DNA from 3 places in the Kitasatospora sp. NPDC057738 genome. Region 3 is predicted to be linked to each of the others. Evidence: riboswitches for the same ligand, from Rfam matches in the RefSeq annotation. Region 3 holds a riboswitch; each other region holds the start of a gene.
What was found. Region 3 has a riboswitch for cobalamin ahead of ACFVGO_RS20060 (HoxN/HupN/NixA family nickel/cobalt transporter). Riboswitches for the same ligand answer to the same signal wherever they lie in the genome.

Region 1 (10,853 bases), on a different contig from region 3:
AGGGCCACCTGCCGGGCGGTGTCGGCGAGCGGCTGGTCGTCGCGGACGAAGGACCAGGCGAGCATGGTGACCGGGCCGGTGAGCATGCCCTTGACCGGGCGGTCGGTCAGGCCCTGCGCGTAGCCGAACCAGTCGGTGGTCATCGGGTGCGGACGGGAGATGTCCCCGGCCAGCACCGGCGGGCGCACGTACCGGGTGCCGTACGACTGGACCCAGCCGTGCCGGGTGGCGAGGTAGCCGGTGAGCTGCTCGGCGAAGTACTGGACCATGTCGTTGCGCTCGGGCTCGCCGTGCACCAGGACGTCCAGCCCGGCCTTCTCCTGGTAGGCGACGACCTCGCGGACCTCCGCCTCCATCCGCTCCCGGTAGGCCGGGGCGTCGATCCGACCCGCCGTCAGATCGGCGCGGGCGGTGCGCAGTTCGGCGGTCTGGGGAAAGGAGCCGATGGTGGTGGTCGGCAGCAGCGGCAGCCCGAGCCGGGCGCGCTGGGCCTCGGCCCGCTGCGGGTACGCCTGGGCGCGCCGGGTGTCGTCGGCGGTGACGGCGGCGGCGCGGGCGCGCACCGCCGGGTCGCGGGTGATCGGGGAGTTGGCGCGGGAGGCGAGGTCGGCGCGGTTGGCGGCGAGCTCGGCGGTGATCGCGCCGGTGCCCTCGCGCAGGCCCCGGGCGAGCAGTGCCGCCTCGCCGGCCTTCTGTCGGGCGAAGGCCAGCCAGCGGGCGATCTGCGGGTCGATGTCGCGCTCCGCGGCGGCGTCGATCGGCACGTGCAGCAGCGAGCAGGACGGCGCCACGTCGACGGTGCCGGCGAGGCCGAGCAGGGTCGCCAGGGTCGCCAGTGACTTCTCCAGGTCGTTGATCCAGATGTTGCGCCCGTCGATCACCCCCGCCACCAGCCGCTTGCCGGGCAGGCCGCCGGCGGCGGCGAGGTCCTCCAGGTTGGTGGCGGCCGGGCCGGTGAAGTCCAGCGCCAGGCCCTCGACCGGGGCCTTGGCCAGCACCGGCAGCGCCTCGCCGAGCCGGTCGAAGTAGCTCGCGACCAGCAGCTTGGGCCGCTCGGTGAGACCGCCCAGCTCGCGGTAGGCGCGGGCGGCCGCGTTGAGCTCGGCCGGGGTGCGGTCCTGCACCAGCGCGGGCTCGTCCAGCTGCACCCACGCGGCGCCGGCGGCACGCAACTCCGCCAGCAGCCGGGCGTAGACGGGCAGCAGCCGGTCCAGCAGGGTGATCGGCTGGAAGTCGGCGGCCACCCCGGGCGCCGGCTTGGCGAGCAGCAGGTAGCTGACCGGCCCGACCAGCACCGGCCGGGCGGCGTGGCCGAGCAGCAGCGCCTCGCGCAGCTCGCCGACCACCTTGGCCGGGTTCGCGGCGAACACCGTGTCCGGGCCCAACTCAGGTACCAGGTAGTGGTAGTTGGTGTCGAACCACTTGGTCATCTCCAACGGGGCGACGTCCTGGTTGCCGCGCGCCATCGCGAAGTACCCGGCCAGCGGGTCGGCGTCGACCGCCTCCCGGTGCCGCGGCGGGATCGCGCCGACCGCCACCGTGGTGTCCAGCACGTGGTCGTAGAGCGAGAAGTCGCCGGTCGGCACCTCCGCGACCCCCGCCTCGACGAGCTGCGCCCAGTTCGTCCGACGCAGGTCGGCGGCGGTCGCCAGCAGCGCCTCGGCCGCGACCGCGCCCCTCCAGTACCCCTCGATCGCCTTCTTCAATTCACGGCCCCGGCCCTGACGGGGGTATCCGTGGGCGGTGGCGACGCTCGCCGCGGCTGCGGACTTCGTGGTCAAGGGACTCTCCTTCGCGAGTCTGGATCCTCAAGTGCCCGGTGACGGCACGAGGACGCGAAGGGATGACGGACCGGACGGACGACCGCACCCGTGCGCGGCTCCGCCCGATATGGTCGCCGACCCGCCCACGAGGTCACCGGATGGCCGCGCGCGAACGCTCGCGCACGGGCAGTGGCAGGTCTTCGGACTCGCGGGCACACCCACCTCGGCCGAAACCGGGGCGGACACCTACTGGCCGTCGCTTCCCAGACCCGTCCCGGGTCCAGTGCGTATGACGGCGGTCGTTCCCACTCACCGCTGCGGGGCAGTCCCGGATTCCCACCGGGTTCCCTCTTGCGACGCGCCTGCCTGGCGGACAGGGCGAACCAGCTGCACCGCCAGCTTAGGGGCAAACCGTCGGCGTCGAGGCGGAAATCTCGCAAGGCGTCCGCGTGGTGAGACGCGGGCTCCGCGCCCGGCCCCGGGCGGCGCACCCGGGGGCGAACGGCAGAATGGCTCCCATGCGGCACATCTTCGTCATCGGCATCGGCGCGGGCGACCCCGACCACCTCACCCTGCAGGCGGTCAAGGCGATCGGTCGCACCGACGTCTTCTTCATCCTCGACAAGAGCGAGGAACGGCAGGACCTGATCGCGCTGCGTCGCCGGATGCTGGCCGACCACGGACGGCCCGGGCACCGCGTGGTCGCGGCGCCGGACGCCGAACGGGACCGCGCCACCCCCGCGTACGCGGCCGCCGTGGACGACTGGCGCGTCCGCCGCGCCGATCTGGTCGAACGGCTGGTCGCCGAGCACCTCGGCCCGGGCGAGAACGGCGCCTTCCTGGTCTGGGGCGACCCCGCCCTCTACGACAGCGTCATCGCCGTGGTGGACGACGTGTCGAACCGGGGCGGCGTGCCCTTCGCGTACGAGGTGGTCCCGGGCATCAGCAGCGTCTCCGCGCTCGCCGCCCGGCACCGCACCACATTGACCCGGGTCGGGCGGCCGGTGCAGATCACCACCGGCCGCCGCCTCGCCGAGGGTTTCCCCGAGGGGGTGGACGACGTGGTGGTGATGCTCGACGGCCGGGCCGCCTTCGCCGGGATCGACCCCGAGGGGCTGGAGATCCACTACGGCGCCTACCTCGGCACCCCCGACGAGGTGCTCGTCTCCGGTCCGCTCGCCGAGGCCGCCCCGCGCATCCGCGAGCTGCGTGAGCGGGCCCGGGAGCGCAAGGGCTGGATCATGGACACCTACCTGCTGCGACGCTCGGACGGCTGACCCGACGCCTGCCGGAAGTCCGACGGCCGGCCGGCACGCCCGGCGCCCGGCGATCCGGGCGTCGCCGACGGCGATGGCGATGGCGATGGCGGAACAGTTCCCGAACAGCCCGCACGATCGGCGTGCGGGCCTGCGGAGAACGGAGACTGACGGACCGTCAAGGGCAGTGGGTCCCGGCGGTCGGCAACACGGCAGCACGGCGGAACGGCGGAACGGCGGAACGGCGGAACGGCGGAACGGCGGAACGGCGGAACGGCGGAACGGCGGAACGGCGGAACGGCGGAACGGCGGAACGGGAACAGCGGCCCGGACTCATGCGTGCCCGTCTCCGTCCTCGCGGAGAACACGGACCACCCGCGACCGGTGTCCCGACTCCCGGATCCACGCCCGCCGCGTCGGGCGGCAGCCCTCAGTCCAGGAGCTTCGCCACCACCCGGTCGAGCGCGCGGAGGTCCTCCGGCGGCAGCGCGAGCAGCGCGTCCGGCGGCGTGGCGAGGATCCCGGTGGCGAGCGCGGCCTTGGCCTCGCCCTCCTCGGTGAGGTGGACCAGCTTGGAGCGCCGGTCCGCCGGGTTGGTGATGCGCTCGGCGAGCCCGCGCCGCACCAGGTCGTCCACGATGACGCTGGTGTACGGCGGGTCGGCGGTCAGCCGCTCGGCCAGCTCCCGCAGGGTGATCGGGCCGGCGGCGAGCCGGCGCAGCGCCCGGACCCGGCTGAAGCTCATGCCGAGGGCTTCGGCGACGGTCCTGCGGCGGTCGTGGCGCTCCAGCACGAGCGCGTACATCCCCTGCCAGACCCGGGCCGCCGTCGCGGCGTCCGTCCCGCTCCCCTCCGGGTGCCCACCGGTGTCGAGGCGCTCCATCAGGCGTCCACCGTCTCCTTCGTCTCCGTGCTTCCCTCGGCCGCCTCCTCGGCGGCGAGCCGCCGCGCCGTGCGCTCGGCCGTCGCCCGGGCCCAGCGGCCGGAAGTGAGCGTACCGGTGACCAGCACGGCGGCGCCGCAGCCGGCGATGATCCACCATGCCGTCCGGGCCGCCCCGGTGAAGGCCGCCGGGTCCGCGAGGGCGCTGCCGGCCATCAGCGCGCCGGTGACCGCGACGCCCAGGGACTGGCCGACCTGTCGGCTGGTGGAGGCCACCGCCGCCGCCACCCCGGCCTGCGAGCGGGGCATCCCGGAGACGGCGATGTTGGTGATGGGCGCGTTGACCAGGCCGAAGCCGGTGCCGAAGAGCAGGAAGGCGAGGACCAGCAGCCAGGTCGGCAGGTGCTCGGAGTAGCCGACCGCCTGGAGCACGGCGCTCGCGGTCAGTGCCGCCCCGGCCAGCAGCAGCGGCGTGCGCGGCCCCCGGGCGGCCACCATCCGGCCGGACAGCGGCGCGGTGAGCAGCGACATGACCGCCATCGGCAGCATGAACAGTCCGGCGTGCAGCGGGTCGAGCCCGCGGACGTCCTGGAGGTACAGGGAGGTGAGGAAGAGGAAGCCGCCGAGGCCGGCGAAGGCGGCGACCGCGATGACGGTGGCGCCGGAGAAGGGCGCGGAGCGGAAGAACCGCAGGTCGATCAGCGGGTCGGTGCGCCGGGGTTCGTACCGCAGCAGGCCCAGCAGCGCGCCCAGGGAGGCCGCCGCGCAGCCGAGCACCACGGGCGAGGTCCAGCCGCGCTCCGGCGACTCGATGATCGCGTAGGTGAGGGCGGCGAGCACGACGACGACCAGCAGTTGGCCGACCGGGTCCACCCGGCGGGTGCGGGCCGCCCGCGACTCCGGCACGTAGCGGGTGGTGAGGAAGAGCGCGGCCAGGCCGATCGGGACGTTGATCCAGAAGATCGCCCGCCAGCCGGCCGACTCCACCAGCGCCCCGCCGATGATCGGCCCGGCGGCCATGCTGATGCCCACCACGCCGCTCCAGACGCCGATCGCCCGGGCGCGCTGCCGGGAGTCGGTGAAGGTGTTGCTGATGATCGACATGGCGACGGGGTTGAGCATCGATCCGCCGACCGCCTGGAGCATCCGCGCCGCGATCAGCCAGCCGAGCCCGGGGGCCAGGCTGCACAGCAGGGAGGCCGCGGTGAACACCACCAGTCCGATCCGGAACACCCGGCGGCGGCCGATCCGGTCGGCGGTCGAGCCGGAGAGCATCAGCAGGCTCGCCAGCACCAGGGTGTAGGCGTCGACCGTCCACTGCAGGCCGGACACCGTGGTGTCCAGGTCGCGCCGGACGGCGGGCAGGGCCACGTTCAGGATGGTGTTGTCGAGGCTGACGATCAGCAGGCTCATGCAGCAGATGGCGAGCACGAGCCAGGGCCGCGGTCGAGCGGCATCGGGCATGACGAACGCTCCAGAGTTAGTTGTATTGTTGTAATCATTGTGATGCTACAACTAATCCGGGCGGCGACTCCACCCCCGACCGGCCCTGGACAGCGCGACGGCCGCGCCCCGCCGATCTCCTCGACGGGGCGCGGCCGCTGGGGGCCCGCGGATCAGGCCTTCTTGACCACGCCGGACTTGAGCTGCATGGCGCCGAAGCCCTCGATGCGGCAGTCGATGTCGTGCCCGTCGACGCCGTCCACCAGGCGGATGTTGCGGACCTTGGTGCCGGCCTTGATGCCGGAGACGCTGCCCTTGACCTTCAGCGCCTTGACCACCGTCACGGTGTCGCCGTCGCTCAGCACGTTGCCGACGGCGTCCTTGATCACGCGCTCGCCGGCCGGCACGCCGGCCTGGTCACCGCCGCCGGGCACCCACTCGTGGGCGCACTCGGGGCAGACCATGAGGGCGTTCATCTCATAGGTGTACTCACTGGAGCACTGCGGACACGGGGGAAGGTTGTCGCTCATGTGTTCAGGATATCCAGCTGTCCGGAGCTGGTCCGGGCACGAGTGAGGAGGTCAGCAGGGGTGCCGGCACCGGTCGGCCGCCGCTTCCGATGGGCACGGGGTCATGGCCGGCGGCCGCGTCCGCCCGGCCTTCCCCGCCCGCCTCCGCCGCCGGGCCGTCACCCGCCCAGCGGCGCGGGCAGCGGACGGGAGTGCAGGACGTCCAGCCGGGAGACCGCCCGCGTCACCACCACGTACAGCCGGTGCAGGCCGCGCGCCTCGGCCTCCACGATGGCGGCCGGCTCCAGCACCACCACGTGGTCGTACTCCAGCCCCTTCACCAGCGAGGCCGGCAGCACCGTCACCCGCGCAGTGGTGCCGACCTGTTCGGCCGCCCCGGTCGGGATACCCGCCGCGAGCAGCGCCTCGGCGGCCTCCGCCACCGCGCCGTCCGCCGCGATCACCGCGATCGAGCCCTCGCGCTCCAGCGCGGCCCGCACCGCCGCGACCGCCGCTCCGCCCAGGCCGCCCCCGGCCACCCGCCGCACCGTCAGCTCCCCGTCCTGCCGCAGCGACACGGCCGGCGGCACGTCCACGTCCAGCGCGCCCAGCAGGGTGTTGGCGAGGGCCGTCACGGCGGCCGGGACCCGGAAGCCGGTGGTCAGCGGCACCACCGCGGCCTGCGGCTTGCCCAGGTGGGCGAGCTGCTCGGGCCAGCTTCGGGCGGCCCACGGGGCGGTCGCCTGGGCGAGGTCGCCGAGGACGGTCAGGGAGCCGAAGGCGCTGCGGCGGGCGATCGCCCGGCACTGCATCGGGGAGAGGTCCTGGGCCTCGTCCACCACGACGTGGCCGAAGCCGGCCGGGCGCTCGATCAGGCCGGCCACCTCGTCCAGCAGCATCAGGTCGTGCTCGGACCACTTGGCGCTCTTCGCCGAGCGCGGCGGCCGGCGCCACAGGATCGCCGCCTGCTCCTCGGGGCCGAGCACCCCGTCGGCGGCCTCGGCCAGCAGGGCGGAGTCGCTCAGCAGCGCGGCGACCACGGCCTCCGGGCGCAGATTCGGCCAGGCCGCCTCCAGGAAGGCGGCCACCGGCCCGCAGCGGCCGATCTTCCGCGACCAGGCGCCGGACCGGACGCCGGTCCGCCGCTCGGCCTGGTCCTGGAGCATCGCCACCACCCGGGTGCGCAGGCTCTCCCGTCCGATCGCGTACGGCGGCGCCTGCTCGCGCAGTTCGGCGACCGTCCGTTCCAGCCGCTCCGGGGGCACCCGCCACCGGTAGGAGCCGTCCGGTACGACCAGCGGCTCCGGGCCCGTCGCCCGGATGCGGCCGTACAGCGCCCGGCGCAGCACCATCGCCATCCGCGCATCCTGCTTGACCGCGGCGGCCCGCCCGTCGTCCACGGCGGCGACCGGCCGGGTGGCGACCAGGTCCTCGACGGTGCGCTGGGTGACGTCGATCTCGCCGAGCGCGGGGAGCACCTCGGCGATGTAGCGCAGGAAGGTCCGGTTGGGGCCGATGACCAGCAGGCCGCCGCGCTGGATCCGCTGCGGGAAGCTGTACAGCAGGTACGCGGCGCGGTGCAGCCCGACCGCGGTCTTGCCGCTGCCGGGCGCGCCCTGCACGCAGACCGACTCGCTCAGCTCGCCCCGCACCAGCACGTCCTGTTCGGGCTGGATGGTGGCGACGATGTCCCGCATCGGGCCGGTGCGGGGCCGCTCGATCTCGGCGGCCAGAATGCCGCCGGCACCACCCGCGCCACCGTCCGCCGCGCCGTCGCCCGCCGCGACGCCCACCGCCGGGCCGTGCCCGCCGTCCGCGCCGAGGGGTTCGTCCTCCAGCCCGGTCAGCTCCTCCGGCGCGCCCAGGCTCCACGGCGCCCAGCCGAACCGGCGGCGCCGCGCGAGCCCGAGCGGGGCGTGGGCGCTCGCCCGGTAGAACGCCCGGGAGACCGGGGCCCGCCAGTCGACCACCAGCGGCGGCACCGTCGGGTCCTCGGAGATCCGCCGGCGGCCCACGTAGTAGTGCTGCCGCCGGTGCTCCCCGGCCTCCGCGGTGTCGGCGAAGTCGAGGCGGCCGAAGAAGGACGGGCTCTCCGGCAGCTCCTTCATCCGCTTGGCGCGGGTGCGCAGGTATCGGCCGAGCGCCTCCGCGCTGGCACCGTCACCGGAGACGTCCTCCGCGGCGACGACCTGGTGGCCCGCGTCCTCGACCTGCCGGGCCGTCGCGACCCGGCAGACCTCGACGTAGGCCCGCTCCCGTTCCAGTTCGCCGTCCAGGTTCCGGATTTTCGAGGTCATCGTTCGCGCCCCTTCCCGCACAACGGGCTCGTCCGCCGTTCGGAGTCCAGCATAACTTAACTCAGTAAAAATACTTACTTGGTTGCTGCTCCAGGGGGCGGCTTCGGCCCGGGCGCCTCAGGACACCAGGGGCGCCTCCTCCAGCTCGGTCAGCGTCACGGTGCACAGGCCGCCGCGCTCCGCCCGGACGTCGGTGACCTCCAACTGCGTGCCGGGCAGCAGGATGAACTCCTCCTCGCCGGTGAACGCCGAGAAGTTCCTGATGCCGGCGGCCCGCACCGGACGCACCTCGAACAGCGTCCGCTTGCCCCGGCTGCCCAGGAAGGACCGCGCGACCCCGAGCTCGGAGGTGCAGGAGGAGACGCCCCACCACGTCACCGTCCTCCCGAGCGGGTACTGCCGCCGCAGGTCCAGCGAGACCCCGCGCCACAGCGGCGCGGTGCGGACGGGCAGTCGCGACACCGCCGCGAACAGCAGCCGCAGGTACGGCAGGTAGGGCACCAGCCGGCTGCGGTCCGGCGAGCGCAGCACCGCGTTGATCTCCCGGTAGAACGCGGACTCACAGGTGTACAGGTACAGCGCGGCGATCTCGTCGGCGGACAGGCCGGTGGCCGCCTCGTCCGCCCGCCGCTTGCCGAAGTCGTGCGACAGCGACACGTGCCGGTCCAGGCCGCGCAGCAGCTCGGCGACCGGCGACACCGCCTCCCGGAAGCCCGTCGGCGGGGTGTCGAACACACCGGTGATCGCCGGCAGGACGAGGCCCTCGTCCTTCACCCCGGCGAGTCGGTCCAGGTAGAGCTGGTGCAGCTCCATGGTGGAGGCGATGAAGGCACCCATCCGCTCGGCGACCCCGGCCTCCGCCCCGCCACCCTGCACCGACGGCGCGTTCCACCCCGTGCTGGGCAGCCAGTCGACCTCGTCGGCGCCGAGCGAGGCCAGGGCGGCGTTCACCGTGGCGAAGTGCTCGCCGTCGCAGAAGATGTCGCCCTGGGCCGCCGGGTTGGCGTGGTCGATGTGGCGGACCTCGACCTCGGGGTACTTCTCCTGCAGTCGCAGCACGACGTTCTTCAGGCTGCGGGCGTGCGCGCCCCACCAGGCGAAGACCACGTAGCGGTCCTCCTCGGCGGCCCGCTGCTTGGCGCGGAGGATCTCCTCGACGATCCGCTCGGCGACCGGCCGCCAGAACCCGGTGTGCTCGTCCGGCCCCATCGCGCCGTCGCTGCTCGCGGTGAGCGCCGCGTTCAGCAGCAGCACGCCCTGGGTGAGCATCGCCTGGAACCACTCCGGCGGCTGGACCGTCTCCTGCTTCTTCAGCAGCGCCCGTATGTCGGCGATCGGCGTCTTCTTGGGGATGCCGTACTTCCACATCGCCGCGGCCTTGATCAGGCAGCGGATGCTGATCACCCGGCCGAACTGGCTGTCCTTCCAGTCGTGGAAGGTGTTGTCGAACATCGCGATGCCGGTGGCGCTCTCCGGCCGCGGGTACGGGTTCTGGCCGAAGACGACGACCTTCCACCGGTGCGGCGCGTGCGGCTTGAGCGCCTGGAAGGTCAGCTCGCGGACCGGGACGACCTCCGGGCCGCGGCCCGGGCCGATGAACGAGGCCGCACCGGGCTGCGCCTCGATCACCGGCTTCAGCAGCGGCAGCCACGGCTCGCCGCCGCCGGTGAAGAGGTCGGCGAGGGCGAGCGGGTCGTTCGGGTCGGGCTGGGTGGCGGGGGTGTCGACAGCGCTCATGGTGGTGCGACTCCGGCTGGTCGGGACCGTACGAATTTCAGACGAACGGCAGGTGATGGACCGTCAGCTTCCCTGGCGGACACCACAGTCCTACCAGCAGGGTCCGACAGTCCGGCCCGCGCCGACCGGCCTCCGACCGGCGCGGGCGAGGTGCCGACGGGGTGCCGACAGGGTGCCGACGGGGCCCGGACGGATTGTCAGTGCCGGGCGCTAGCTTCGTCGGTGTCACCAAGGAACCGGCCCACCGGGCACCCCCGACCGACAGGAGCCCAGCATGACCACGGACCGCACCGAGCCGCCGCTCAAGGTGGTGCTGACCGACCTCAACGCGACGGTCGTGGAGTCCTGGCGGGCGGCCTTCGCCGACGTCCCCGGGATCGACATCCGGCACGCCTCGCTGCTCACCGCGAAGGCGGACGCCTGGGTCAGCCCCACCAACTCCCGCGGCCGGATGGACGGCGGGACGGACGCCGCGATCAAGCGCCACCTGGGCGCGGGCATCCAGCTGCGGGTCCAGAAGGCGATCCGCGAGCAGCACGCCGGCAGCCTCCCGGTCGGCAGCGCGGTCTGCGTCCCGTCCGGCGCCGTCAACCCGGCGTTCCTGATATCGGCCCCGACCATGCGGACCTCCTCGCAGAACGTCAGCGAGACCTTGAACGTCGCCCTGGCCTGCGCCGCCGCCTTCCAGGCCGTCCACCGGCAGAACCGGCTGCGACCGGGCTCGATCCGGTCCGTCGCCCTGGTCGGCATGGGCGCCGCGACGGGCAAGGTCCCGCCCCGGGTCTGCGCCAACCTGATGTGGTCCGGCTACACCCTCTTCAACGACCACCACTTCGAGGACGACGACGACCTGCGCGCCACCGTCCTGGCCCAGTTGGACGACCTCGAAAAGGCGCCCGCCACCGAGCGGGTGCGCATCGTGCCGCCCGCACGCCGCGGTTCGCCCGCCCGCCGGGGCTGACCCCA
Region 2 (6,955 bases), on a different contig from region 3:
CGGCGACCGTCTCGATGGCCGCCTGCGCCCTCCTGATGTCGGCCGTCCCTGCGCACGCCACCGCCTCGCCGAGCCAGATAGCCACCTCCAGGACCACCGGCGTCACGTACCTCAAGTCCCTCCAGGCCGCCGACGGCAGTTACGTCACCGGCGGCGGGCTCTCCAACGAGTGGGCCTTCAGCGCGCTCGCCGCCGCCGGCACCGCCGCGGCCGATGTCGCCCCTGGCGGTGACACGAGCAAGAACGCGCGCCTGGTCTACCGCAACCAGCTCGCCGCGAGCAGTTGGCCGAGCACCTCGCCGGTCGTCACCGACTACGAGCGTGGCATCCTCAACTCCTACGCGGCCGGCATCGACCCCGCGCGGATCGGCCCGGGCCGCAACCTCGTGGCCGACCTCGCCGCCTACTGGCAGACCGCCGAACCCGGCTACTACGGCCCGTCCGCGAACTTCAACGGGACCGTCTTCGGCCTGCTCGCCCTCGGCGGCGCCAAGACCCGGAGCGGCGGACAACGCGTCCCGCAGTCCCTGCTGAACGCCTCGGTCGCGACCGTGCGCGCCAACCAGCACAACGACGGCGGCTGGAACTACAGCAAGGCCGCCGGCGACCCGACCGCGCTCGCCCAGGGCAGCGACATCGACATGACCGGTGCCGCCATGGCCTCCCTGTGTGTCGGCGGCGTCCCGGGCACCGACGCCGCGATCGTGGCCGCGAAGAACTTCCTCAAGGGCAAGCTCGCCTCCTCCGGCGCCTTCAACGCCATGTTCGGCGTCAACACCGACTCCAACGGCTGGGCCGTGTCCGGCCTCAACGCCTGCGGCATCAACCCCCAGGGCACCGACTTCACCAGCGGCACCGGCAAGACCCCGGTCGACTTCCTCGTCGCCCAGCAGTTCAAGCCCGGTGGCGGCTTCAAGTACCTGCCCACCGACACCTCCCCGTCCCCGTACGCCTCCGTCGACGGCCTGCGCGCCGTCGCCGGCGCCGGGTTCACCGCCACCCCGCCGGCGCCGACCACCGCGGGCGAACCCGCCTGGGCCGCCACCACCGGCTTCACCGCGGGTACGGCCGCCCGGCTCGCACTGGTCGTCGACGACGGCACCAGCAACCTCAAGGTCTGCGCCGTCACCCTCACCCCCACCGGCACCACCACGACCCTCGGCGACGTCCTCGACGCGGCGGCCACCGCCACTCCGAGCGGCTGCGTCACCTCCGTCACCCCGTCCACCGGCGGCGGCACCGTCACCGCGCTCAACGGCACCGCGAACAGCGGCTCCTCCACCTGGCAGGTCGGCCTGGACGGCGCCACCGCCACCGCCGCCACCCGGGCCACCACCGTCCACCTCGGCGACACCGTCTCGCTGAGCTACGGCAGCTGATCAACCGACAGGGCGAAGCCGCGGCGGCAGTCCCGCGGCGGCCGTGCGTGCTCGGCTGCGGCGGTCGGCAGCGTACTGCTGCACGACCACCTCGTCCGGCGCCGGCGGGCACCTCACGCCCGACCCCTGTGCCCCGGCCTCCCTCGTCGGGGAGGCCGGGGCGTCGACGTGTACGGGCAGGCGGGTCAGGGAGCGGTGATGCCGGGTTGGGCGCCGGCGCCGAAGGACCAGCCCTCGACGTCGCCGGGGGCCGGGTTGTAGCTGCCCGCGCCGAGGCCGCTGTACGACCAGGGGCCGCCGTGCTGGGCGTGCCAGTACGACCAGTAGGCGCTGCCGGTGGGGTTGGTGCAGGTTGTCGGCAGGCTGTTGACGGTGCAGACGAAACCCGGGAAGCGCGGGTGGAAGGCGTAGCTGAATCCGGCGCCGGTCAGCGCGGCCAGGCCGCTGGCCGGGTCGCCGAGCGCACAGCCGGTCTGGATGCCGCCGCCGACAGCGGTGAAGTCGACCACGACCGTGACGCCGGTGGTCCCGCCGCAAGCGGCGGCCCGAGCCTGCGGGGCCTGGACGGCGGAGACGCCGAGCAGACCGGCGGTGAGGGCGGCGGCCGCGGCGATCGAGCCGAGCGTACGGCGGACCGGGCGCGCCGGAGTGAGGGTGTCGCTCATCGGTGAACTCCTCCTGGTTTCGGGCGTGTTCAGTACGCGGCCGGGGCCGGGCAGGCCAGGGTGGGCGCGTCCGGGCGGGCCCCGGCGGCGGAGAGCGTGGCGAGCGGGGTGCCGGCGAGGCCGAGGACGGCCTGCGCGGTGGCCCGGGCGCCGTTGCCCGCGTTGAAGCCGGAGGCGTCGTAGGCGACCGCACCGCGCACGGCAGGGTCGGCCGAGCAGCCCTGCTGGAACTTCACCAGCCGGCTCCAGCCCTTGAGGCCGGCGCCGAAGCGCCCGCCGGCCAGCAGCGCCTGGGTGGCGAGGCCGGTGGTGTTGGCGTTGGACGTGGTCGCCCCGGCGGCCGCGAACCCGCCGTCGGCGTTCTGGTGGGTGGTCAGCCAGCCGAGGCCCGCGTTCGCCTTGGCTGTGCGGCCGGTGGCGGCGAGGGCCTGGACGGCGAGCGCGGTGGCGTCCGGGTCGCCGGTGCAGGTCGCCTGGCCGAAGGAGACGGGGAAGCCGCCGTCCGCGCACTGGCTGTTGGCGAGGTAGTCCACGGCCGCCGCCGGGGCGTCACCGGGCGTGCGGTGCAGGGCGATCAGGGCCAGCGACTGGCCGAAGGCGTTGCTGTAGTCGCCCCACTGGGAGCGGTCCGAGAAGCGGCCCTCGGCGGTCTGGAGCGAGCGCAGCCGGGCCGGCAGATCGACGCCACCGAAGGACGCCGCGTTCCCGCCGCGCACCTCGACGGCGAGCAGCAGCTTGGCCGTCGCGCCCGCGTAGGCCTCGGTGGTGCCGTCGCCGAGGTAGCCGCCGATGACCTCGGGCTTCGCCAGCCAGGCGGTGGCCTTCGCGGCGGCCTCGTCGGAGCCGTGCGAGGCCGCGAAGGCCAGCACGGCGTCGATGGTCAGGCCCTGGTCGGGGTAGGCGGTGCCGTTGAACACGGACTCGAAGTGGTCACCGTCGACGAGCTGCCGGGCCAGCCAACCGCCGGCGGCGGCGTCGGGACGGACCGTCGGCGACGAGGTCGCGGCGGCGGGAGCGGCATGGGCGGTGGCCGCCGCCGGGAACAGGGTGGCGAGGGCGAGGACGGGTATCGCGAGCGGGCCGAGGGAGCGGCGAACGGCGGGCATGGGCTGCCTTTCCGGGCCCGCGCGCAGGGGCCCGGAAGGCGTCGGCGAGCGCCGAGGGGCCAGCGGGCTCCGGCCCGCAGACCACGACGGGAGGAGGGGTGACACACCTCCGCCGACGGGTACTCGGGCTCGCCGCCGACGCGGGGTCGGCGGCCTACCGTTGCGGGTCAGCGCCGGATTCGAACCGGACTTCCCCCATCGGCGGAGTCACAACATGACGGCCCATCATGGCGATGCCCCGAACAACGGGTCAAGAGACCCCGGGCCCGAATCCCCTGTTGAACAGTGGCCTCGTCATCACCGAGCCGAGGCCGACGAGGCCGGCCAGGCCGACGACCTGATCACCACCGACGACGGGGCCGTCCGGTTCGCAGTGAGGCTCGCCCTTGGTCCAGGCCTCATGACGCTTGAGCGGGGCGGGTGAGGGCGTGCCAGCCGCTGTAGCCCCCGAGGAGGTCGGAGACCTCGGCGTGACCGTGGTGGCGCAGCAGGCTGGCGGCGATGGAGGAGCGGTGGCCGCTGGCGCAGTGGACGACGAGGGGGCGGTCGGTGGGGATCTCGTCGAGGCGGCCCGGGAGTTCGGTCAGGGGGATGTGCACGGATCCTTCGATGGAGCCGGTTTCGCGCTCACCGCAGGTGCGCACGTCCAGGACGGTGGGGGGCTGCGCGTCGGTGAGGGCGGTACGGAGCTGGTCGGCGGTGAGGCGGCCGGCGGGGGCGACCTCGTCGGCGAGGGCGGGCAGGGCGTTGCCGGGGTTGCGCAGGTAACCGGCGATGCGGTCGAAGCCGATGCGGGCGAGGCGGGTGACGACCTCGCCCTCGCGGTCCTGCGGGGCGATGATCGCGATGCTGCTGTCGGGGGTGAGGACGGTGCCGGCCTGTTCGGCGAAGCGGCCGTCGACGGGGACGTTGATGGCGCCGCGGATGTGTCCCGCGCCGAAGTCCTGGGGGCTGCGGGCGTCGAGGACGACGGCGCCCGCGTTACGGGCCTCCTTGAAGCCCTCGGGGCACAGCGGGCGGGCTGCGTTCGCGGGATCGAGCAGCGGGCGGTCCTTCCGGTTGAGGGCGGCGTCGTGGCCGAAGTAGGCGGGGGCGGTGGACTGGCCGGCGGTGACGATGCGGACGAAGGTGTCCTGGTCCATGGGCCGGCAGGCGTAGTTGGTCAGTCGCTGCGCCCCGATGGTGGACTGGCGGTCGGCGGAGAGGTTCTTGCCGCAGGCCGAGCCGGCACCGTGGGCGGGGAAGACGAGGGTCTCGTCGGGCAGAGCGAGCAGCTTGCGGTGGACGCTGTCGTAGAGCATCGCGCCGAGTTCGGCGGCGGTGACGCCGGCCGAGGCGAGCAGGTCGGGGCGGCCGACATCGCCGATGAACAGCGCGTCGCCGGTGAGCACACCGTACGGGACGGTGTCGTCGGGCTGCTCGAAGACCAGGATGCTGATCGACTCGGGCGTGTGGCCGGGGGTTTCGAGGACCTGGACGGTGACGTCGCCGAGTTCGATCCGCTCACCGTCGGTGAGCTTGCGGATGGGGTACTCGGTCTCGGCGCGGTGACCGTAGCCGATCCAGGCGCCGGTGCGGGCGGCGAGTTCGAGGTGGCCGGCCAGGAAGTCGGCGTGGAAGTGGGTGTTGATGACGCCGACGACGGTCAGGCCACGCGACATGGCGTCGGCGAGGTACTCGTCGACGTCCCGGCGGGGGTCGACGATCACGGCCCGGCCGGTGCGTTCGTCGGCGATCAGGTAGGAGGCCTGGGAGAGGCAGTCGAGGTAGTACTGGCTGAAGATCACGGGGTTGTCTCCTCCGGGTCGGGCCTCGGCCTTCTCCTGGTCGGCGAAGCCGGATTCCTGGGCGCCACAGCGCCATCGTGATACCCCCCTCGGTATATTTGCGAGCATACGGCTTCGGGAGCCGATACGGGCGGGGGTATGTCCGAACGATTTCGATAATACCCCCGGGGGTACTATGGTGAAGCCATCGAGGGGGCCGGCCACCGCCGCCGAGCCGATACGGGCGGGGCCGAGGACGCACCGGCCACGCCGCCGTACCGGGCCACCGGGCCCGTACGGACGCCCGCGCCGCCCCCGACCTGCCGGACCACTGCGGTCCGGTCTGCACCACTGGAGACACCGCATGCCTTTGCTGCCGCGCGCCCACGGGTCCGCTCCCCACGAACACCGCGCCCACGGACACCGCACCCCCGGGCGGACCACCCCCGCCGAGGCCCACGAACTCGCCCGCACCGGCGCCGCCGTGCTGCTCGACGTCCGGGAGGCCGCCGAGTACGCCGCCGGGCACGCCCCCGGCGCGCTGCACCAGCCGCTGATCGGCCTGGTCGCCGGTGTCCCGCTGCCGCCCGCGGCGGCCGGCCGGACCGCGCTGGCGATCTGCCGCTCCGGCCACCGCTCCCAGCGCGCCGCGGAGTTGCTCGCCCAGCGCGGCGTCGAGGTGCTGAACGTGGCCGGCGGCATGAACGCCTGGGCCCTGTCCGGGCTCCCGGTCACCACGCCCGACGGAAGCGCCGGGCACGTGATATGACCACGCTGCTCCTGGCACTCGCCGCCGGCGCGGTGGTCGGGCTCGCCCTGGGCGGGCTGGGCGGCGGCGGCAGCATGCTCGCCGTACCCGCCCTGGTCTACCTGCTGGGCTTCAGCCCGGCGCTGGCCACGACGGCCAGCCTGGTGATCGTCGCCGCGACCTCCCTGACCGGCCTGATCGCCCACGCCCGGGCGGGCCGGGTCCGCTGGCGCACCGGCGCCCTGTTCGCCGCCGCCGGACTGCCCCTCGCCGCGGCCGCCGGGGCGCTGTCCGCCCACCTGCCGGGCGCGCTGCTGACCGGCGCCTTCGCGGTACTGGCGGCGCTCGCGGCCTTCCGGATGCTGAGGCCGCCCAAGGCCGAGGCGCAGGAACGTTCCGCCGCAGGACTCGGCCGCTCCACGGCCGCGGGCGCCGGACTCGGCGCCGTCACCGGACTGCTCGGCGTCGGCGGCGGCTTCCTCGCCGTACCGGCCCTGGTCTCGGTGCTCGCCTTCACCATGGCCGAGGCGGTCGGCACCAGCCTGCTGGTCATCACCGCCAACTCGCTCGCCGCCCTGCTGCCCCGCCTGGGCGCGACCGGCGCGATCGACTGGGCCGTGGCCGCCCCCTTCACCGGAGCCGCGATCCTCGGCGCCTGGGACGGCAAACGGCTGGCCGACAAGCTCAGCGGGCGCACCCTGCGGAAGGCCTTCGCCGTCGCCCTGCTCGCCGTCGCCGCGCTGATGCTGATCACCACGCTCGCCTGATTCACCACGCCGGGCCGATCAGCACGCCGGGCCGACCACCGCGACGGGCCGACCACGGTGCCACCGCGACGGGCCGACGCCCAGCCCCCGACCCCCCAACCCCCAGCCACACCCCCTTCCGGAGAGGACCCCACCCCCCATGACCACGCCGCTGACCGTCGAGCAGCTCCAGCCCCGCCTCGGGCAGCTCACCCTCATCGACGTCCGCTCCCCCGGCGAGTACGCCGCGGGCCACATCCCCGGCGCCCTCAACGTCCCGCTCGACCAGCTGGACCGCGCCCTGCCCACGCTGCGCGAGGCCGCCGCGCACGGCGAGATCGCCGTCGTCTGCGCCGCCGGGCCGCGCGCCGACAACGCGTGCCGCCAGCTGTCCGACGCCGGCATCCCGACCCTCACCCTGACCGGCGGCACCAACGCCTGGGCCGATGCCGGCCGACCGCTGGACCAGGTGGCCGGCGCCCGCCGGGTGTGGGCACTGGACCGCCAGGTCCGCCTGGTGGCCGGCTCGCTGGTGCTGGCCGGGG
Region 3 (10,853 bases):
CGGCACACCTCGGTGATCGCCGCGGTGGCCTCCGGCACCATCGCCGGCTTCGGGCTCGGCTCCTACGAGCTGGCGCTGCGCGCGCTGGCCGAGCGGCTCACCACCCGCTGAGGGTACGGGCGGTGGCCCGGCGGCGGACTGTGCCCGCCGCCGGGCCGCCGTGTAGTGTCCCCGCTGAGAGGTGTCGGGAGGTGCCGTGACGCAGTACGCCGGAGGTGGGCAGGTCCCGCCGCGTCCCGTCGCTCCACCGGTGCCGCCGGGGGGCGGGACACGGGGGACGTCGTCGGGGGCGCCGCTCGCCCCTCCGTCCCCGCCGGTCCGGCCGGCGCCCGCGGCCCCCGCCGCTCCCGGGCCCGTCGCCCGTTCCGCCCCGGCCCCCGCGGCCGCACCCGTGCCGAGCGCCCCGGTGCCCGCCGGCGGCACCGGGCACTTCGTGCTGCCGTCCGGCGCGCCCGTCCAACTGCCCACCCACCCGCCGCGGCAGCACGCGGCCACCGGGCCGATCGCCGTCCTGCTGATCGGACCGGCCGGGGCCGGCAAGACCACCGTCGCCCGCCACTGGGCCGAGCGGCGGCCCACCCCGACCGCGCACATCAGCCTGGACGACGTCCGCGAGTGGGTGCAGTCCGGCTTCGCGAACCCGCAGTCGGGCTGGAACAACGCCTCCGAGGCGCAGTACCGGCTGGCCCGCCGCACCTGCGGCTTCGCGTGCCGCAACTACCTGGCCAACGGCATCTCCTGCATCATCGACGACGCCGTCTTCCCGGACCGCCCGGCGATCGGCCTCGGCGGCTGGAAGCGGCACATCGGCCCCGGCATGATCCCGGTCGTCCTGCTGCCCAGCCTGGACTCCGTCCTGCACCGCAATGCCCGGCGCAGCGGCAACCGCCGTCTCGGGGACGAGGAGGTCGCCCGCATCCACGGGCGGATGGCCGGCTGGTACAACTCCGGGCTGCCGATCATCGACAACTCCGCCCTGGACGTCGCCGGGACGGCCGCCGAGCTGGACCGCGTCATCCTGGCCCGGCTGATGGGCATCCCGGTCCGCTGAACCGCCGCCCCGGCCCCGCGGAGCCGCGCCCTTCCCGGTCCGCCGGCCTGCGGCGTCGCGGAGCTGTCGGAGCCGGCTGCGATGATGGACGGGTCATGTCGCCGCGCCCGGAGGAGCCGACGCCCGTGCCCGAAGGCCACATCATCCACCGCCTCGCCACCGAGAACCGGAAGGCCTTCGGCGGCCGCCCGGTGCGGGTCTCCAGCCCGCAGGGCCGGTTCGCCGACGAGGCCAAGGTGATCGACGGGCAGCTGCTCACCGGTGCGGAGGCCACCGGCAAGCACCTCTTCCTCGGCTTCGAGGAGGGCGCCTGGGTGCACGTCCACCTCGGCCTCTACGGCGGCTTCACCTTCGGCACCGGCCCGGCGCCCGAGCCGGTCGGGCTGGTCCGGCTGCGGCTGGAGAACGAGGACGGCTACGCCGACCTGCGCGGCCCCAACACCTGCGCGCTCGTCACCGAGGGCCAGAAGGCCGCCGTCGCCGCCCGGCTGGGCCCCGACCCGCTGCGCGCCGACGCCGACCCGGAGGCCGCCTGGCGCCGGATATCGGGCAGCCGCACGACCGTCGCGGCACTGCTGATGGACCAGAAGGTGCTGGCCGGGGTGGGCAACGTCTACCGGGCCGAGGTGCTGTTCCGCCACGGCATCGACCCGCACCGGGCCGGGCGCGACCTCACCCGCCGGGAGTGGGACGCGGTCTGGGCCGACCTGGTCGCCCTGATGCGCGAGGGCGTCACCGCCGGCCGGATCGACACCGTCCGCCCGGAGCACACCCCCGAGGCGATGGGCCGCCCGCCCCGGGTGGACGACCACGGCGGCGAGGTGTACGTCTACCGGCGGGCCGCCATGCCCTGCCTGGTCTGCGGCACCGACGTGCGGACGGAGGAGCACGCCGCCCGCAACCTCTTCTGGTGCCCGGGCTGCCAGTCGGCGTGACGGGCGCCCGATCGTGACGCGTGCTGCCCCCGTGTCGTGGACAGCCCTTCTGAGCTGCGACGATGGACGTCGAGCGCGCCGAGCCGCGCGCCCCTGTCCGCACGGCCACGTGTGAACGTGGAGCGAAAGGAAGTCCCATGATCTTCATCACGGTCAAGTTCCCGGTCCGCCCCGAGCGCGCCGACGAGTGGCTGGGCCTGGTCGACGAGTTCACCCGGGCCACCCGCCAGGAGCCCGGCAACCTCTTCTTCGAGTGGTCCCGCAGCGTCGACGACCCCAACGAGTTCGTCCTGGTCGAGGCGTTCCGCGACGGCGACGCGGGCAAGGAGCACGTGGAGTCCGCGCACTTCGCCAAGGCCATGGAGGAGCTGTCGTACGCGGTGGCCGCCAAGCCGCGGATCGTCTCGACCGAGATCCCCGGCCTGGACGGCTGGGCGGAGATGGGCGAGATCACCCCCCGGTGACCTCCGAGTGCCCCTCCGGCCGGGTGCCCAGCCCGTAGGCTGGGGCCGACCGGCCGGAGGGAGCAGGCGGATGGAGCGGCACGAGGTGGCCAACACCGTGTCGGGGGCCACGGTGGGCGGCCACGTGGTGCAGGCCGGGAGCATCGGGGCGCTGCACCTGCACCAGCCGCGGGCGGTGCCGAGGCCGCATCAGATCCGGTCCCCGCACGGCCCGTTCGTCAACCGGGAGCCGGAACTCGCCGCGCTGACCGAGGCCTTGGGCCGGGTCGTGGAGGGCGGACTCGGGGTCGTGGTGTTCACCGGCCTCGGCGGGGTCGGGAAGACCGAGCTGATCGCCAGGTTCACCGAGGAGCACCGGGAGCACTTCCCGGGCGGGGACCTCTACGCCGACCTGAAGGCCTACCGGCACCAGGGCGGGGTGGACCTCCCCGAGTTGCTGGCCGGATTCCTGCGCGCCCTCGGCACCGAGCCCCCGGCCGTGGAGGCCGAGCGGTTCACGGCGTTCCGCACCGCCACCGCCGAGCGCCGGTGCCTGTTCTTCCTGGACAACGTCGAGCACGCCGCGGAGGTCCGTGCGCTGCTCCCGTCCTGCGGGCTGGTGGTGGTCGCGAGCCGCCGGCGGCTGCCCGCGCTGCGGACGGACGGCGCCGTGGTGCGCCGGCTCGGCCCGCTGAGCGCGAGGGCGGGCGCCGAGCTGGTGCGCGGCTGGGTGGGCCCGGGGCGGGGCACCGACGGGGAACTGGCGGAACTGGTCGAGCTGTGCGGCGGGCTGCCGCTCGCGCTGAACGCGGTCGGGAGCCAGCTGCTGGACCGGGACCACCTGCCGGTCGGCCGGGTGGTGGCCGAACTGCACGACCGGGAGGGCAGGTTGGCGATGCTGGAGGACGAGGAGAGCGATCTCGGCGCGACCTACGACCTGGTCTACGAGCGGCTGTCGGCGCCGGGCCGGGCGCTCTACCACCTGATCGGCGTGCACCCCGGCCCCTTCGTCTCCGCCGAACTGGCGCGTGCGGTCGGCGTCGAGCGGGCCGGGCAGGCGATCGGGGAGCTGCGGGGCGTCCACGTGCTGGACGAGGTGCTGGACGGCGACCGCGAGGACCGCTTCCGGGCCCACGACGTGGTGCGGCTGCACGCCTACGGCCGGACCCGGGAACTGGCCGACCGCGGGGAACTCCTCGCCGCCGTCGTGGCGTACTACCGGGGCCGGGCCTCGGTCGCCGACCGCGCGATGGCCGGGAGCAGGCTGCGCCTGCAGGACCCGAGCGGCGACGAGCTGCCCGGCTTCGCCTCCGACACCGCGGCCCTGGAGTGGCTGTACGCGGAACGGGCCAACTTCCGCGCGGTGGTGGAGGAGGCGGCCCGGCAGGGGTGGCACGGCGAGGTGTGGCGGCTGTGCGAGTCGCTCTGGCTGCTGTACCACGACCGCAGGCTCTACCAGGACTGGATCGCCACCCACCGGCTCGGCATCGAGTCGGCCCAGTGGGACAACCAGCCGGCCGCCGTGGTCCGGATGCGCAACCAGCTCGCCCGGGCCCACTTCGACCGCAAGGAATACCGGCTCGCCGCCGAGCAGTTGGCGCTCGCCGCGGAGCAGGTCGCGCTGGTGACCGACCGTCGGGTGGTGGGGGTGCTCCACGAGACGGACGGTCTGCTCTGCCTGGCCGACGGCCGTCCGGGCGACGCGGTGCGGCGGTTCACGCTGGCTCTGGCGGCGAACCGGGGCGACGAGCACGGCGAGATCGTCCAGAGCTACAACCTGGCGCAGGCGCTGATCGCCGACGGCCGCGCGCAGGAGGCGCTGGCCCGGCTGGCCGAGGCCACCGCGCAGGCCGAGCGGACGCGGGACGAGGACATGCTGATGAAGCTGCCGCTGGTCCGCGCCCGGGCCCACCGGGCGCTCGGGCAGCCGGAGCTCGCCGCCGTCCACGCGGGCGACTGCGCCCGGCGGGCCGAGGAGCGCGGCCAGTACGCGAAGGAGGCGCAGGCCCACACCCTGCTGCTCGCCCTCGCCGAGGAACTGGACGACGCGGAGCTCGCGGAGCGCAGCCGGGCGCGGCTGCGGGAGCTGCCGGAGTAGCGCCCTTCTCAGGGGCCGGTACGGAAGGACACCCGGGTGCGGTGCTCGCCGGTGCGGACGGTGAGGCCGTGCCGGGGGAGGCCGGCCGGGTCGCCGCCGTCGGCGAGCCAGCAGGCCACGGCGGAGCCGAGCAGCAGCGGGTCGACGGTGGGGTCGGGGCAGGTCCAGTCCGGTTCGGCGCGGGCCTCCAGCAGCAGGCCGGCGCGCAGTCGGAGCAGGTGGCGGGCCGGGCCGAGGGCGGCCACCGCGACGGCGAGGCCGGGGAGTTCGGCGGCGGAGTCGGCGAGCCAGCGGGCGGCGGGGCGTTCGGCGTGCACCTCGGTGCGGGCCAGGACCTCGGCGGTGTAGCGCAGGGCGTCGCCCGGGTGCTCGTCGGTGAGGGCGTGGAAGCCGCGCGGGGCGTGGTCGGGCGGGTCGAAGGGGTAGCGCCGCAGGCTGACCTCGGTGCCCTCGCTCCGGCCCTCGACGTCGTAGGCGGTGGGCCGGTCGACGGTGCCCGGGCACGGGGCCGGCCTGGGGTAGGGCGGCAGGGCCGGTTCGTCCCCGGGCTCGTCCAGCCCGGCCAGGAAGGAGTGCAGCAGCGGGCGCAGCAGCCGGGCGGATTCGCCGCGGTGGGCGAGCGAGCGGTCGGTGATCGCGCTCAGGTCGGCCGGGTCCCGGGCGAGGGCCTGTTCGACCTGGGCGGCGAGGTCCCCGTCCGGGTCGAGGACGGGCGCTGCCTGGCCGAAGGCGTAGCCGGGGGAGCGGGGGTCGAGTTCGGCGGCGCCGGTGGCGACGAGCAGGGTGCGGTGGTTCAGGGCGGCGCCGTAGACGGTGACCGAGCCGTGGTCGCCGATCACGCAGTCGGCGGCGACGAGCGCGGCCTGCCAGCCCTGGTGGGGCGGGATCAGGCGCAGGCCCATCCGGCGGGCGTCGTCGAGCAGCGCCTCGGGGTCGTGGCGGCTCCACACGTTGGGGTGCAGGACGACGGCGACCGTGTACTCGTCGGCGGGGAGCCGGCGGACCAGCCGCCGGGGGAGGTCCGGGCGGCGGCCGAACAAGGAGTGCTCGCTCCAGGTGGAGCTGACGACGACGAGCCGTCGGCCGCCGGTGGCGCCGAGTGCGGCGCGGTAGCCGTCGCGGGAGCGCCGGCTGCCGAGCATCCGGTCGAAGCAGGGGTCGCCGACCACCCGGGCGACGTCCAGCGCCTCGGGGCAGGAGACCCGCAGCCGGTCCAGCTGCTCGGGGTGGGAGAGGCCGAGGACGTCCACGAACACCCGTCCGCGGTGGGTGAGTTCGTTGCGGGACAGACCGGCGGCGGTGACCGTGTCGCCGGTGGACTCGGTGACCAGCCGGTTGTAGCCGACGCCGTGCGGGAGGACGACGAGGCGGGCGTCCAGCCGGTGCATGGAGGAGTGGACGGCGCAGGCGACGGCCAGGTCGAAGCGGCGGCTGACGGCGTCCTCCCAGTCCAGCACGGTGAAGCCGGGCAGGCCGTGCAGGTACTCGTCCAGGGCGCGGTCGGCGAAGGCGGAGCCGGGGTTGACGGTGAAGTACCGGTCGATGCCGTCCGGGTTCAGCAGGGTCAGGACGTCCAGGACCCGGGTGGCCGAGGTGAGGGTGCGGGCGACCGCCAGCACGCGGGCCCTGACCGGTCGGGTGTTCCACCGGTCGGCGGGCCAGGCGTGGGGGCGGGACGGCACGTCATGATCGTACTCATCCGCTCCGGCCGCGGCGCGGTTCCGGGGCCGGGCCAGTGGGTCAGCCCGTGGCCGCGGTGGGCTCGTGGTGTTCACCGGCGGCGCACTCGTCGAGGAGGGGGCGCATGGCCTCGTCCACGAGCTGGTAGCGCACCACGCGCCCGTCCCGGTCGCCGGTGACCACGCCGGCCGTGCGGAGCAGCCGCAGGGCCTGGGAGACGGCGGGGTCGCGCATGCCGGTGGCGACCGCGAGGTCGGTGACGGCGAGCGGCCCGGCCCGGTGGAGGGCGAGCAGCAGGGCGAGCCGGCCGGGGTCGGCGAGCAGGGAGAACCGCTCGGCCCAGGACCGGACGTGGGCCGGGTCGCCGATCGCGGCGATGGCCTCGCAGACCCGGTGCCCGTCGATGGTGCGGTGGCCCGCGCGGTCGGCCGGTACGAGATGCATGCGGACATTCTCGCAGGCGGCGGTCTGTGATCCTGGACACCTGCGCAGGTGCGCAACCTTGCACGGGTCGGGGCGTGACCCCTACGGTGTTCCCCGCCGTGGTGCTCGGGAAGACCGGTGACGGACCCTCAGGGGTCCCAGCCCGGAGCGGCCCTCGCCACTGTGATCGGGTCGTTCCTCCGTCCGCGGAGGAACGTCGTCCGTACCCATGGAGCCACTGGGCGCCTCGTGCGCTTGGGAAGGCGGGTGCGGGTGTCCCGTCAGCCAGGAGACCGGCCACGGCATCTCACGAGGTTTTCCACGAGGTGCTGGAGCGTGATCCGCAGATGACCCTGCCCGAAACCGTTGCCGCCGGGGCCGAACCGGCCCCCTCCGCGCTGCCCAGCTTCCAGTGGCGGCGCGAGGACACCGTCCGTACCGCCGGGCTGATGGCGGTGATCGTGGCCATGCACGTGGTGGCCTTCGGCACGCTGATCTTCCTGGTCGCACCCGAGAAGTACGCGGTCGGTACCCAGGTCTTCGGGGTGGGCCTGGGTATCACCGCGTACACCCTCGGGATGCGGCACGCCTTCGACGCCGACCACATCGCGGTGATCGACAACACCACCAGAAAGCTGATGGCGGACGGCAAGCGGCCGGTCTCGGTGGGCTTCTGGTTCGCCCTCGGGCACTCCTCGATGGTGGTGCTGATGGCCGCCCTGGTGGCGGGCGGCGCGCAGCTGGCGAACACCCTGATGGACGACGAGTCGGCCACCCACAAGTGGCTCGGCGTGATCGGGACGACCACCTCCGGCGTGTTCCTCTACCTGATCGGCGCGCTCAACCTGGCGGCGCTGCTCGGCATCCTCAGGGTGTTCCGCTCGATGCGGGCCGGGAAGTTCGACGAGAAGGAGCTGGAGGCGCACCTCGACTCGCGCGGCTTCATGGCCCGGGTGCTGAACCGGGCGACCCGTTCGATCACCCGGCCCGGGCAGATGTTCCCGGTGGGCATGGTGCTGGGGCTGGGCTTCGACACCGCGACCGAGGTCACCCTGATGGTGATGGCCGGCTCGGGCGCCGCCTCCGGGCTGCCCTGGTACGCGATCGTCTGCCTGCCGCTGCTGTTCGCGGCCGGGATGAGCCTGTTCGACACCCTGGACGGGACGTTCATGAACTTCGCGTACCAGTGGGCCTTCGCCAACCCGGTGCGGAAGGTGTACTACAACCTGACCATCACCGGTCTGTCGATCGCGGTGGCCTTCGTCATCGGCACCATCGAGCTGGTCGGGGTGCTGCACGAGAAGCTCGATCTGACCGACCCGGTCACCGGCTTCATCGCCGACATCTCACTGGACAACGTCGGCTACGCCATCGCCGGGCTGTTCGTGGTCGTCTGGGCGATCGCGATCGGGTACTGGAAGCTCGCCGGGGTCGAGAAGCGCTGGGCGCCCGAGGGCTCCTGAGCCATCCGGCCGCGAGCAGCGGCCTGCCCGCGCACGCCGGAACGGCGCCTCCCCGCGGTGGGGAGGCGCCGTGCGCGTTCCGGGGGGCCTGGTGCGCCCCGGGCCGGCGCTCCTCACGGAAGTCGACGTGCCGGCCGGCGACCGGGTCGCACTCGCACAGGACCGGAAGTGACATATCCGTGACGGAGCGTAGCGGCCGGTAGGAGTCCGAGGGGCCGCCGGGGGTGCGGGGCCCCCTCGGCGGCACGCTGCGTGGGGGGCGGGGTGAGGGCCCGAGGGGGACGGTGCCGCGGTCGCGCAGGGGGGCGCGCAAGGGGTATTGGGGGTTCTGCCGGGGGTGCTCGGCGGGCGCTTCGGGCCGGGGGTTCGTAGGCTCGACGCATGGCGGATGCGTACGCGGGGCGGCGGGAGCGGGTGAGGGAGCACTGCAGTGCGGCCGGGGCCGATGCTGCGCTGATCACCCGCGCGGCGAACGTGCGGTACCTGACGGGCTGCGCGCCCTGCGGGGCGAGCCTGCTGCTGACCAGGGAGCGGGCGCTGCTCGCGCTGCCGGACGACCTGCCGCCGGACGACTCCGGGGAGCACCTGATCGCCCCGGACGTCACCCGGCTGCCGGTGGCGGCCGGGTCGGACTCCGCGCTGGCCGTCGCGGCCGTCGCCGCGCGGTCCGGGGTGTCGGGACTGGCGGTGGAGGAGCACGACCTGACCGTCACCCGGCACCGGGCGGTGGGGGGCCTGACCGAGGGGGCCCGGCTGGTGGACCTCGCCCAGACGGTCGAGCGGCTGCGGGTGGTCAAGGACGAGCACGAGATCGCCGACCTGCGGATCGCCGCCGAGATCGCCGACCAGGCGCTGGGCGAGCTGCTGGAGTCGATCCTGGTCGGCCGCACCGAGCGGCACCTGGCGATGGAGCTGGAGCGCCGGATGATCGACCACGGCGCCGACCGGGCCGCCTTCCCGGTCTCGGTCGGCACCGGCAGCCACTCCGGCCAGGCCGCCCACCAGCCCACCGACCGCCGGGTGGAGGAGGGCGACTTCCTGACCGTGGTGATGGGCGCCCAGTACCGCGGCTACGGCGTCTCCACCGCCCGCACCTTCGTGATCGGCGCGGCCCCCGCGCCCTGGCAGGTGGAGCTGCACCGGCTGGTCTTCCGGGCCCAGCGGGCCGGGCGGGAGGCGCTCGGACCGGGCGTGGAGCAGTGCGTGCCCGACCGGGCCGCCCGGCAGGTCCTGGAGGCGGCCGGCCACACCGAGGCCTCCCCGCACCCGGTGGGCCACGGCGTCGGGCTGGAGATCCGGGAGGCGCCGCGCCTCGGTCCGTCGGACATGGGTAAACTGGACAGCCGCGTGCCGGTCACCGTCGGTCCGGGGGTCCACCTCCCGGGCAGGGGCGGCGTCCGGATCGAGGACACGCTCGTCGTGCGCCCCCTCGAAGAGGGCGGGCCCGAGCTGCTCACCATCACCACCAAGGAGCTCCTCGCCCTGTGACCGCGGCCCCCCGGGGGCCGTGGGAGGCAGGACGCAATCCCTTGGTTCCTTGACAGCTATACAGGAGTTAGTGCGCCCGTGGCTTCCACGAACGATCTCAAGAACGGCATGGTCCTCAAGCTGGAGGGCGGCAAGCTCTGGTCCGTCGTCGAGTTCCAGCACGTCAAGCCCGGCAAGGGCCCGGCCTTCGTGCGTACCAAGCTCAAGGAGGTCCTGACCGGCAAGGTCGTCGACAAGACCTTCAACGCGGGCACCAAGGTCGAGACCGCCAACGTCGACAAGCGCGGCATGCAGTTCTCGTACAAGGACGGCGAGAACTTCGTGTTCATGGACATGGACACCTACGACCAGCTGACCATCGAGCCGTCGGTCGTCGGCGACGCCGCCAAGTACCTGCTGGAGGGCTTCGAGGCCCTCGTCGCGCAGAACGAGGGCTCGGTCCTCTACATCGAGCTCCCGGCCGCGGTCGAGCTGACCATCGCCGAGACCGAGCCGGGCGTCCAGGGCGACCGCTCCACCGGTGGCACCAAGCCGGCCACCCTGGAGACCGGCGCCGAGATCCAGGTGCCGCTCTTCGTCACCAAGGGTGAGAAGGTCAAGGTCGACACCCGCGACGGCAGCTACCTCGGCCGGGTGAAGTAAGTCCGTGTCGGCCGCACGCAGCAAGGCCCGCACCAGGGCCTTCCAGATCCTCTTCGAGGCCGACCACCGCGGGGTCGACCCGCAGCAGGTCCTCGCCGACTGGGTGGCCCGCGCCCGCGAGCCCAGGCCCGACGAGGGCACCCCGCAGGTCGGTGAGTACACCATGGAGCTCATCGAGGGGTACGTCCAGCACGCTCGTCGCATCGACGACCTGATCGAGCAGTACTCCGTCGGCTGGTCGCTCGACCGGATGCCGATCGTGGACCGCAACGTCCTGCGGCTCGGTGCCTACGAGCTGATCTGGGAGGACGGCGTCCCGGACGCCGTCGTCCTGGACGAGGCCGTCGAGATCGCCAAGGAGTTCTCCACGGACGACTCCCCGGCCTTCGTCAACGGCATGCTCGCCCGCTTCCTGGAGCTGAAGCCGAGCATCCGCCGGTAGACAGGTGGACGTCGTGGACGGCCGTCGGACCCGAACAGGTGTCCGGCGGCCGTTCCGCGTTTCACCCGGTCGGCGTAGGGTGGGGCCCTACTTGTCAGTAACTTGACGTCCGGAACCACGCGTGAAGGGCAGGTCCCCCCAGATGACCACCGCGATCCGCAGCGAGTTCGACCAGGGCATCGCCCTGA

Region 1: linked by a shared signal. The riboswitch ahead of metE (5-methyltetrahydropteroyltriglutamate--homocysteine S-methyltransferase) and the one ahead of ACFVGO_RS20060 (HoxN/HupN/NixA family nickel/cobalt transporter) in region 3 are both predicted to bind cobalamin.
Region 2: linked by a shared signal. The riboswitch ahead of ACFVGO_RS27435 (prenyltransferase/squalene oxidase repeat-containing protein) and the one ahead of ACFVGO_RS20060 (HoxN/HupN/NixA family nickel/cobalt transporter) in region 3 are both predicted to bind cobalamin.

The regions. Positions count from the first base shown of each region.
Region 1 covers NZ_JBHVJT010000005.1:124,201-135,053, forward strand. Annotated here, with positions in the region: gene metE (5-methyltetrahydropteroyltriglutamate--homocysteine S-methyltransferase) at 1-1,781, opposite strand, end outside; cobalamin riboswitch at 1,937-2,166, opposite strand; gene cobF (precorrin-6A synthase (deacetylating)) at 2,282-3,040, shown strand; gene ACFVGO_RS04505 (MarR family transcriptional regulator) at 3,450-3,902, opposite strand; gene ACFVGO_RS04510 (MFS transporter) at 3,902-5,365, opposite strand; gene ACFVGO_RS04515 (zinc ribbon domain-containing protein YjdM) at 5,518-5,874, opposite strand; gene ACFVGO_RS04520 (HelD family protein) at 6,033-8,150, opposite strand; gene ACFVGO_RS04525 (ADP-ribosyltransferase domain-containing protein) at 8,268-9,887, opposite strand; gene ACFVGO_RS04530 (macro domain-containing protein) at 10,162-10,848, shown strand.
Region 2 covers NZ_JBHVJT010000057.1:10,276-17,230, forward strand. Annotated here, with positions in the region: gene ACFVGO_RS27425 (hypothetical protein) at 15-1,379, shown strand; gene ACFVGO_RS27430 (flagellar hook-length control protein FliK) at 1,565-2,044, opposite strand; gene ACFVGO_RS27435 (prenyltransferase/squalene oxidase repeat-containing protein) at 2,074-3,150, opposite strand; cobalamin riboswitch at 3,247-3,368, opposite strand; gene ACFVGO_RS27440 (rhodanese-like domain-containing protein) at 3,549-4,937, opposite strand; gene ACFVGO_RS27445 (rhodanese-like domain-containing protein) at 5,281-5,685, shown strand; gene ACFVGO_RS27450 (sulfite exporter TauE/SafE family protein) at 5,682-6,431, shown strand; gene ACFVGO_RS27455 (rhodanese-like domain-containing protein) at 6,571-6,955, shown strand, end outside.
Region 3 covers NZ_JBHVJT010000034.1:60,912-71,764, forward strand. Annotated here, with positions in the region: gene aroQ (type II 3-dehydroquinate dehydratase) at 1-111, shown strand, start outside; gene ACFVGO_RS20030 (AAA family ATPase) at 392-1,051, shown strand; gene ACFVGO_RS20035 (Fpg/Nei family DNA glycosylase) at 1,177-1,986, shown strand; gene ACFVGO_RS20040 (putative quinol monooxygenase) at 2,124-2,450, shown strand; gene ACFVGO_RS20045 (AAA family ATPase) at 2,521-4,527, shown strand; gene ACFVGO_RS20050 (hypothetical protein) at 4,536-6,209, opposite strand; gene ACFVGO_RS20055 (metalloregulator ArsR/SmtB family transcription factor) at 6,268-6,651, opposite strand; cobalamin riboswitch at 6,734-6,947, shown strand; gene ACFVGO_RS20060 (HoxN/HupN/NixA family nickel/cobalt transporter) at 6,978-8,093, shown strand; gene ACFVGO_RS20065 (aminopeptidase P family protein) at 8,475-9,581, shown strand; gene efp (elongation factor P) at 9,660-10,223, shown strand; gene nusB (transcription antitermination factor NusB) at 10,228-10,665, shown strand; gene ACFVGO_RS20080 (thioesterase family protein) at 10,808-10,853, shown strand, end outside.